One region of the Streptomyces sp. NPDC028722 genome, then DNA from elsewhere that is predicted to be linked to it. Evidence: riboswitches for the same ligand, from Rfam matches in the RefSeq annotation. Region 1 holds a riboswitch; the other holds the start of a gene.
The links. A riboswitch is a leader RNA that binds a small molecule or an ion and turns the genes downstream of it on or off. The one in region 1 is predicted to bind glycine.
Positions count from the first base shown of each region.

Region 2: it holds a riboswitch for glycine, as region 1 does, so the genes downstream of both, gcvT (glycine cleavage system aminomethyltransferase GcvT) here and gcvP (aminomethyl-transferring glycine dehydrogenase) in region 1, are expected to answer to the same signal.

Region 1 covers NZ_JBEZWU010000018.1:8,792-13,770, forward strand. Annotated here, with positions in the region: gene AB0F03_RS24960 (MerR family transcriptional regulator) at 1-259, shown strand, start outside; gene AB0F03_RS24965 (DNA polymerase IV) at 328-1,863, shown strand; gene AB0F03_RS24970 (PRC-barrel domain-containing protein) at 1,767-2,156, opposite strand; glycine riboswitch at 2,276-2,370, shown strand; gene gcvP (aminomethyl-transferring glycine dehydrogenase) at 2,545-4,979, shown strand, end outside.
Region 2 covers NZ_JBEZWU010000024.1:84,097-89,075, reverse strand. Annotated here, with positions in the region: gene glyA (serine hydroxymethyltransferase) at 1-1,259, opposite strand, end outside; gene gcvH (glycine cleavage system protein GcvH) at 1,274-1,651, opposite strand; gene gcvT (glycine cleavage system aminomethyltransferase GcvT) at 1,789-2,907, opposite strand; glycine riboswitch at 3,065-3,168, opposite strand; gene AB0F03_RS29425 (AAA family ATPase) at 3,331-4,023, shown strand; gene AB0F03_RS29420 (enhanced serine sensitivity protein SseB) at 4,116-4,907, shown strand.

The DNA.
Region 1 (4,979 bases):
AGAACGCGGTTTCCGCGACCTGGAGCGGATGACCCTCATGAGCGACGGCGCCACCGTGTACGAGTGCACCTCGCCGGACGAGGTCCACGCCCTGCTCCAGGGCGGTCAGGGCGTCTTCGGGATCGCCGTCGGCGTGGTGTGGCGCGACGTGGAGGGCGCGCTCTCCCAGCTGCACGGCGAGCGCATCGACACCGGGGAGACGCTGGTCGGGCAGAACCCGACGGACGAGCTGGCGCGGCGGCGCAACCGGGCGGTCTGACCGCCGGAGTCCTCGCGGTGGCCTCCGCCGTCACCGCGTTGTCAGTGCCGTGGTGCAGCATCGGAGATGTGAGAAACGCGCCCACGGTCCTGCATCTCGACATGGATGCCTTCTTCGCCTCGGTGGAGCAGGCGTCCAAGCCGAGCCTGCGCGGGAAGGCCGTCGTCGTGGGCGGGCTCGGACCGCGCGGAGTGGTGGCCACCGCGTCGTACGAGGCACGGGTGTTCGGGGTCCACTCGGCGATGCCCATGGGGCAGGCGCGCCGGCTGGCACCCAACGCCGCCTATCTGGTGCCGCGCTTCACCTTGTACCGGACGGTCAGCGAGCAGGTGATGGCGCTGCTGCGGGAGCTGTCACCGCTGATCGAACCGCTCAGCCTGGACGAGGCGTTCGTGGACCTGGAGGCCGGGGGAGCGGCCTGGGACGGGGAGTCGGCGCGGCGGGCCGGGGAGAGGCTCCGCGCGGACATCCGGGCGGTCACCGGGCTCACCGGGTCGGTGGGGCTCGCCGCCTCCAAGATGCTCGCGAAGATCGCTTCCGAGCAGGCGAAACCGGACGGCCTGGTGCTGATCGAGCCGGGGACCGAGCGGGCGCTGCTGGGGCCGATGCCGGTGCGGACCCTGCCGGGGGTCGGGCCGGCCACCGGGGACCATCTGCGCCGGGCCGGGATCACCACGGTCGAGGAGCTGGCCGAGGCGGGCGAGGACGAACTCGTCCGGATGCTCGGCAAGGCGCACGGGCACGCGCTGTACGCCATGGCCCTGGCCCGGGACGAGCGGCCCGTGGTGGCCGAGCGGGAGACCAAGTCGGTGTCGGTGGAGGACACGTACGACGTGGACATCCACGACCGGCCGCGGGTCGGCATGGAGGTGCAGCGGCTGGCCGACCGGTGTGTCCGGAGGCTGCGCGAGGCCGGGCTGTCCGGGCGGACCATCGTGCTGAAGGTGCGGCGGTACGACTTCTCGACCCTCACCCGCTCCGAGACGCTCAGAGGGCCCACGGACGATCCCGCGGTCATCCGTGAGGCGGCGGCGCGGCTGCTGGACTCCGTGGACACCACGGGCGGGGTGCGGCTGCTCGGCGTCGGCGTGTCCGGGCTCGCCGACTACACACAGGAGGACCTGTTCGCGCAGGCGGCGGGGGAGGGGGCGGTGGACCTCGCCGAGGAGGCCGTGCCTCAGGCCCCGGCGGAGCAGGTGGACCCGGCCGGGCGGCAGTGGCGGGCCGGGCAGGACGTGCGGCACGACGACTGGGGACACGGATGGGTGCAGGGCAGTGGGCTGGGCCGGGTCACCGTGCGCTTCGAGACGCCGCAGTCCGAGCCGGGCCGGGTACGGACGTTCCGGGTCGACGATCCCGCGCTGGCACCGGCCGAGCCGTTGCCGCTGGTCTCGGAGCCGGCCTCGCCCACCCGGCCGGCCACGGCCCTGCGACCGGCTTCGGGTGAGCGGCTCGGGCGTCCGGCCGCGGACCCGGACGGGTACGACGGGAGACCCGGCGACGGCGTTCAGGGGCCCGGTGCGGGCCGGGACTCCTCCGGTGGTGCCAGGGTGCCGAAGTCGTGGTCCGGGACCTCGGGCGGGGGTGCCGTGTCCAGGCCGTAGTGGTGGTAGAGCTGGAGTTCCTGCTCGGGGGAGAGGTGGCGGCCCACGCCGAAGTCGGGGGCGTCCTTGATCAGGGCGCGGTCGAACGGGATGTGCAGCGTGCCGTCGAGGAATTCGCTGGGCTCCAGGGGGACGAAGGCGTCCCGGGAGAAGAGACCGGTACGTATGGCCGCCCACTCGGGCACGCCGGTCGCGTCGTCGAGGTACACCTCGTCGATGGTGCCGATCTTGGCGCCATTGACGTCGAACGCCTTGCGGCCGATCAGGTTGCGCGGATCGATGTCGGTTCGCACGGTCCCTCTCTCTCCACGTGGTCGCAACACATCCGTAAGCACTACAAAAGAGCAGATTCAGGGAGGCGGCCACTCGAGGGCTCAGGTGTTGCCCCCGCTGGTACGCTGACAGCGGCTGCTGACCCCGCGCGGGAGAGTCCTCCGACCACGTCGGAGGCGCCGAAGGAGCAAATCCTCCCCGGAATCTCTCAGGCTCACGTACCGCGCGGACGAGGCCACTCTGGAAAGCAGGGCGGGTGTGCACGGCGTCCGCTCTCACCGACGGTGAAAGCCGGTGCCCGCAAGGGCCCGGTGAAGCTCTCAGGTCGAGATGACAGAGGGGGAGGCCGTCGGGGTATCCGTACCGGGGTGCCCCTCGAAGGTCGCGTCAGACCAGGAGGCCTCCGCAATGACCGCCCATCGCATTCCGCTCTCCGAACTCGAAGCGGGTATCCCGTTCGAGCAGCGCCACATCGGCCCTGACCAGGAGGCGCGGGCCAAGATGCTCGCGCAGGTCGGGTACGGCTCGCTGGACGAGCTGACCGCCGCCGCGGTCCCGGACGTGATCAAGAACGCCGACGCCCTCGACCTGCCGGGCGCCCGCACCGAGGCCGAGGTGCTCGCCGAGCTGCGTTCCCTCGCCGACCGCAACCAGGTGCTCGGCTCGATGATCGGGCTCGGTTACTACGGGACGTTCACGCCGCCCGTCATCCTGCGCAACGTCATGGAGAACCCGGCGTGGTACACGGCCTACACGCCGTACCAGCCGGAGATCTCCCAGGGCCGTCTGGAGGCCCTGCTGAACTTCCAGACGGTGGTCGCCGAGCTGACCGGCCTGCCCACCTCGGGTGCCTCCCTGCTGGACGAGGGCACCGCCGCCGCCGAGGCGATGGCGCTCTCCCGGCGCATGGGCCGGAACAAGAAGGGCCTGTTCCTGGTCGACGCGGACGCGCTGCCGCAGACCATCGCCGTGATCGAGACGCGGGCCGAGCCGGCCGGCGTCGAGGTCGTCGTCGCCGACCTCAGCGACGGCATCCCGGCCGGGATCGCCGAGCGCGAGATCAACGGCGTGCTGCTCCAGTACCCGGGCGCCTCCGGTGCCGTACGGGACATCAAGGCGGTCATCGACCAGGCGCACGAGCTGGGCGCCCTGGTGACGGTCGCCGCCGACCTGCTCGCGCTGACCCTGCTGACCTCCCCGGGCGAACTGGGCGCGGACATCGCCGTCGGTACGACCCAGCGCTTCGGCGTGCCGATGGGCTTCGGCGGACCGCACGCCGGCTACATGGCCGTCCAGGAGAAGTTCGCGCGCAGCCTGCCCGGCCGTCTGGTCGGTGTCTCCGTCGACGCCGACGGCAACAGGGCCTACCGCCTGGCGTTGCAGACCCGTGAGCAGCACATCCGCCGTGAGAAGGCCACCAGCAACATCTGTACCGCGCAGGTGCTGCTCGCCGTGATGGCCGGTATGTACGCCGTCTACCACGGTCCCGAGGGCCTGCGGACGATCGCCCGCCGCACCCACCGCTACGCCACGGTCCTCGCCGCGGGCCTGAGGGCCGGCGGGGTCGACATCGTCCACGGCGCCTACTTCGACACCGTCACCGCCCGCGTGCCCGGCAGGGCCGCCGAGGTCGTCGCCGCCGCCCGGGACAAGGGTGTCAACCTGCGCCTGGTGGACGCCGACCACGTCTCCATGGCCTGTGACGAGACCACCGGCCGGGCCCAGCTGGCCGCCGTCTGGTCCGCGTTCGGTGTCGAGGCCGACGTCGAGGCGCTGGACCCGGTCGCCGAGGACACCCTGCCCGAGGCGCTGCTGCGCACCGACGCCTACCTCACCCACCCGGTCTTCCACCAGCACCGCTCCGAGACCGCGATGCTGCGTTACCTGCGCCGCCTGGCCGACCGCGACTACGCGCTCGACCGTGGCATGATCCCGCTGGGCTCCTGCACCATGAAGCTCAACGCGACCACGGAGATGGAGCCGGTCACCTGGCCGGAGTTCGGGCAGTTGCACCCCTTCGTGCCCGCCGAGCAGGCCGAGGGCTACCTGACGCTCATCCGCGAGCTGGAGGAACGTCTCGCCGAGGTCACCGGCTACGACAAGGTCTCGCTCCAGCCGAACGCCGGTTCGCAGGGCGAGCTGGCCGGTCTGCTCGCCGTACGCGGCTACCACCGCGCCAACGGCGACGAGCAGCGCACCGTCTGCCTCATCCCGTCCTCCGCGCACGGCACCAACGCGGCCAGCGCCGTGATGGCCGGCATGAAGGTCGTCGTCGTCAAGACCGCCGGGGACGGCGAGATCGACATCGAGGATCTGCGGGCGAAGATCGAGAAGCACCGTGACGAGCTGTCGGTGCTGATGATCACCTACCCGTCCACGCACGGTGTGTTCGAGGAGCACGTCGCCGACATCTGTGCCCGGGTCCACGAGGCCGGCGGCCAGGTGTACGTCGACGGCGCCAACCTCAACGCCCTGGTCGGGGTGGCCAAGCCGGGTCACTTCGGCGGCGACGTCTCCCACCTGAACCTGCACAAGACGTTCTGCATCCCGCACGGTGGCGGTGGCCCGGGCGTCGGCCCGGTCGCCGTCCGCGAGCACCTGGCGCCGTACCTGCCCAACCACCCGCTCCAGCCGGCCGCGGGGCCGGAGACCGGCGTCGGCCCCGTCTCGGCCGCCCCGTGGGGCAGCGCGGGCATCCTGCCCATCTCCTGGGCGTACGTCCGTCTGATGGGCGGCGAGGGCCTGAAGCGGGCCACGCAGGTGGCCGTGCTGTCGGCGAACTACATCGCCAAGCGTCTGGAGCCGCACTTCCCGGTCCTGTACACCGGCCCCGGCGGCCTGGT
Region 2 (4,979 bases), on a different contig from region 1:
TTCAGCCCCGGGTACAGCGGGTGCTTGTCGGCCAGGGCCTTCACCCGGACCTTGAGCGCCTCGGCGTCGTAGGACGCCTTCAGCGTCTCGGCGATCACGTCCGCGACCTCGGCGAAGTCCTCGGCCGTGAAGCCGCGGGTGGCGAGGGCGGGCGTACCGATCCGCAGGCCGGAGGTGACCATCGGCGGGCGCGGGTCGTCCGGGACGGCGTTGCGGTTGACCGTGATGCCGACCTCGTGGAGCCGGTCCTCGGCCTGCTGCCCGTCCAGCTCCGAGGCACGCAGGTCCACCAGGATCAGGTGCACGTCGGTGCCGCCGGACAGGACGTTCACGCCGGCCTCGCGGGCGTCCGCCGCCGTCAGCCGCTCGGCGAGGATGCGCGCGCCCTCCACCGTACGGCGCTGGCGCTCGGCGAACTCCTCCGAGGCGGCGACCTTGAAGGAGACCGCCTTCGCCGCGATCACGTGCTCCAGGGGGCCGCCCTGGAAGCCCGGGAAGACGGAGGAGTTCAGCTTCTTCGCGAAGTCCTTCTTCGCGAGGATGATGCCGCCGCGCGGGCCGCCGAGGGTCTTGTGGGTCGTGGAGGTGACCACGTCCGCGTACGGCACCGGGTTCGGGTGGAGACCGGCGGCGACCAGGCCCGCGAAGTGCGCCATGTCGACCCAGAGGTACGCCTCGACCTCGTCGGCGATCCGGCGGAACTCGGCGAAGTCCAGCTGACGCGGGTACGCCGACCAGCCGGCGATGATCACCTTCGGGCGGTGCTCCTTGGCCAGCCGCTCGACCTCGGCCATGTCGACCAGGCCGGTCTCCGCGTCCACGTGGTACGCGACCACGTCGAACTGCTTGCCGGAGAAGTTCAGCCGCATCCCGTGGGTCAGGTGGCCGCCGTGTGCCAGGTCCAGGCCGAGGATGGTGTCCCCGGGCCGGGCCAGGGCGAACAGGGCCGCCTGGTTCGCGGAGGCACCGGAGTGGGGCTGCACGTTGGCGTACTCGGCGCCGAACAGCTCCTTGACCCGGTCGATGGCGATCTGCTCGGCGACGTCGACGTGCTCGCAGCCGCCGTAGTAGCGGCGGCCCGGGTAGCCCTCGGCGTACTTGTTGGTGAGGACCGAGCCCTGGGCCTCCATCACCGCGAGCGGCGCGAAGTTCTCGGACGCGATCATCTCCAGCGTGGACTGCTGGCGGTTCAGCTCCGCGTCGACCGCGGCGGCGATCTCCGGGTCCAGCTCGTGGAGGGACGTGTTCAGGACAGTCATGGGGCTACGACTCCTCAGCCGGCGGTGTGGGCGGCGTACTCGTCGGCGGAGAGCAGGTCGGCCGGCTCCTCGGTGACCCGTACCTTGAACAGCCAGCCGCCCTCGAAGGGCGCGGAGTTCACCAGCGAGGGGTCGTTGACGACATCCTCGTTGATCTCGGTGATCTCACCGCTGACCGGCGAGTACAGGTCGGAGACCGACTTCGTCGACTCCAGCTCACCGCAGGTCTCGCCCGCCTCGACGGTGGAGCCGACCTCGGGGAGCTGGGCGTAGACCACATCGCCGAGCGCGTTGGCCGCGAACTCGGTGATGCCGACCGTCGCGACGCCGTCCTCGGCGGTCGACAGCCACTCGTGCTCCTTGCTGTAGCGCAGCTGCTGGGGGTTGCTCATGGCCTGGATTCTCCTGTACGCGCGGGAGTGCTGATGAAGGGGGGACGGTAGGACCTGCTGGTGAGCAGGGGAAATGTGCGCAGGGTCACGTCCGGCGACGCGGGGCGGGGCGCCGGGAGCGCCGCAGCGCCCAGTGTCTACTTCTGGCGCTTGTAGAACGGCAGCGCCACGACCTCGTACGGCTCGTGGGTGCCCCGGATGTCCACGCCGACGCCCTCGGTGCCCGGCGCCGCGTACGCCGCGTCGACGTACGCCATGGCGATCGGCTTGCCCAGGGTGGGGGAGGGGGCACCGGAGGTGACCTCGCCGATCACCTGGCCCCCGGCGACGACGGAGAACCCGGCGCGCGGCACCCGGCGGCCCTCGGCGACCAGGCCGACGAGCACCCGGGGCGCGCTCGCCTCGGCCCGGGAGGCGGCCCCGGCGAGCGCCTCACGCCCGACGAAGTCCCCCTCCTTCTCGAACTTGACGACCCGGCCGAGCCCGGCGTCGAAGGGGGTGAGCGCGGTGGTCAGCTCGTGCCCGTACAGCGGCATGCCCGCCTCCAGGCGCAGGGTGTCCCGGCAGGACAGGCCGCACGGCACCAGGCCGACGCCCTCGCCGGCCTCGGTCAGCGCCTGCCACAGCCGCACGGCGTGCTCCGGCCGCACGAACAGCTCGAAGCCGTCCTCGCCGGTGTAGCCGGTGCGGGCGATCAGCGCCGGGACGCCGGCGACGGTGCCGGGCAGACCGGCGTAGTACTTCAGCCCGTCCAGGTCGGCGTCGGTGAGCGACTTCAGGATGCCGGGGGACTCCGGGCCCTGCACGGCGAGCAGCGCGTAGGCGTCCCGGTCGTCGCGGACCTCGGCGTCGAAGCCGGCGGCCCGCTCGGCCAGCGCGTCCAGCACCACCTGGGCGTTGGAGGCGTTGGCCACGACCATGTACTCGGTCTCGGCCAGCCGGTAGACGATGAGGTCGTCCAGGATGCCGCCGTCGGCCCGGCAGATCATGGTGTAACGGGCGCGGCCGACGCCGACGGAGGCGATGTTGCCGACCAGGGCGAAGTTCAGGAGGGCGGCCGCCCCGGCGCCGCTCACGGTGATCTCGCCCATGTGGGAGAGGTCGAACAGGCCGGCCCGGGTGCGCACCGCGAGGTGCTCGTCGCGCTCGGAGCCGTAGCGCAGGGGCATGTCCCAGCCGGCGAAGTCGGTCATGGTCGCGCCGAGCGCGCGATGCACGGCATCCAGCGCGGTGTGGCGGAGTTCGGTGCTGCTCATCGGTCGGTCGTCTCCCAGGGCATACGGACGGGGCGAGGAACGTTCCTCCCCATCTGTCATCGGAACCTGAGAGGTTCGCCGTGACCGCCACGGGGACGATCACGGTTTGCACCTTGGGTGGGACCACTGGACACAGCGGCCCGCTTTTCAGATGTGCCTCGCCCGCGCGGTAACGGGGCCTGAGAGATTCAAGGGAGGGACTTGCTCCTTCGGCGCCCCAGACGGTCCAACGGGACCTGGGGACTCTCCCGCGCGGATTCAAGCGGCCGGTATGCAGTTGGCGGGCACATCATTGCACGCGAGCCCGGCTTCTGTAACCGACCTGTGGCACGACCCGCACCGAACCACCGGCCAGTGGGCATTACCTTCCCTTTAACTTCAAGGGGCAGGACATGACCGAGCCCACAGGGGAGGACGACCACGGTGAACAGGACCACGGCGTACGTCACCGCCGCCACCACCGGCCTCGCGGTGCCGGAGCAGCGCTCCGCGCCCGCCACCGCCCGCGAACGTCACCCCGCGCGCCCGGTCCCGGTCGTCCGTGACCTGCGCGACCGCGCCGGCCGCAGCCCGCGCGCCCTCGTCTTCGGGCCGCGGGACGTGGTGGTGATCACCGGCCTGCCCGGCAGCGGCAAGTCCACGCTGATGCGGCGCGCGGTCGCCGGCCACCGCATCGACTCCCAGGACGCCCGCGACCGCTTCGCGGCCCGCCTGCCCCGCTTCCTGCCGTACGCGCTCTACCGCCCCCTGGTCCGCCTCGCGCACTACGCCGGACTGCGCCGCGCGCTGCGCACCGGCGGCGGCGTCGTCGTCCACGACTGCGGCACCCAGCCCTGGGTGCGCGGCTGGCTCGCCCGCGAGGCCCGCCGCCGTGGCGGCACCCTGCACCTGCTGGTGCTCGACGTCGCCCCCGAGACCGCCCGCGAGGGCCAGCGGGAGCGCGGCCGGGGCGTCTCCCGCTACGCCTTCCGCCGGCACCGCCGTACCGCCGCCCGGCTGCTGCGCGCGGTCGAGCGGGGCGAACCGCCCATGGGCTGCGGCTCGGCGCTGCTGCTGGACCGGGCCGCCGCGGACACCCTGCACCGCGTGGACTTCGCCGCCCCGGACCCCCGCTGACGCGGCGCGCGTGTCCCCGGCGGAGCCGCGATGTCACAGCCACCCGATAGCCTTCGACCTCACAGCAGTGGTTCCCAGCAGGCGGTAGGCAGATGGACTTCCCGGCGGACCTTCCCGCGGACTTCCCGGCACAGACACACCCCCACCCGCACGGCGGTTGGCCCGGCAACGAACTGGAGGAGGTGCTCTCGGCCTCCCTCGGCGTCCCCACGGCGGGCGGCCGGATCATCGAGGTCCTCGGCCGCAGCTTCCTGTGGATCCCGCTGCCGGCCGGCGGCGGTCCGGACAGCGGCCCGCTGGACCTGCCCACCGTCGACATCGAGGGCCAGGTGTACGTGCCGGTCTTCAGCTCCGAGGAGCAGTTCCGGCAGGCGGCCGGCTCCCACATGTCGTACGCCGTCGCCCCCGCCGTGGAGTTCGCCCGTGGCCTGCCGCCGCAGGCGGGCCTGGCCGTGAACCCGGGCGGCGTGATCGGCATCCCGCTGCCGCCCGAGGCCGTGGCCGAACTGTGCCGGGTGGGCCGCACCCCGCTCGACGGGCCCGGCAGCGGCGGCCGGGTCCGCCTCTTCGAGCCCGACTGGCAGGACGACCCGGTCGACTTCCTCTCCGCCGCCTCCGCCGAGTTCGCGGACACCGGCGTGGTGGTCACCGCCCGCCGCTGCCTGGCCGCCGTCGAGACGGCCGAACCGGTGATGTTCGTCGGCGTGGAACTCTCCCAGTGGGAGGGCGACCTGCGCACCGCGCCCCTGGAGGCCCTGGGCCGGGCGCTGGGCAGGGTCCCGGTGAAGTGGCCGGTCAACCTCGTCCTCATGGACGTCACCGACGACCCGGTGGCGAACTGGCTGAAGGCGAACGTCCGCCCCTTCTACCGTTTCGGCCACTAACGGCCGGGGCGCGGAGCCGGGCCGGCACGCGATGGTGCGCCGGGCGCGGCACGCCACCGCGCGCCCGCCCCC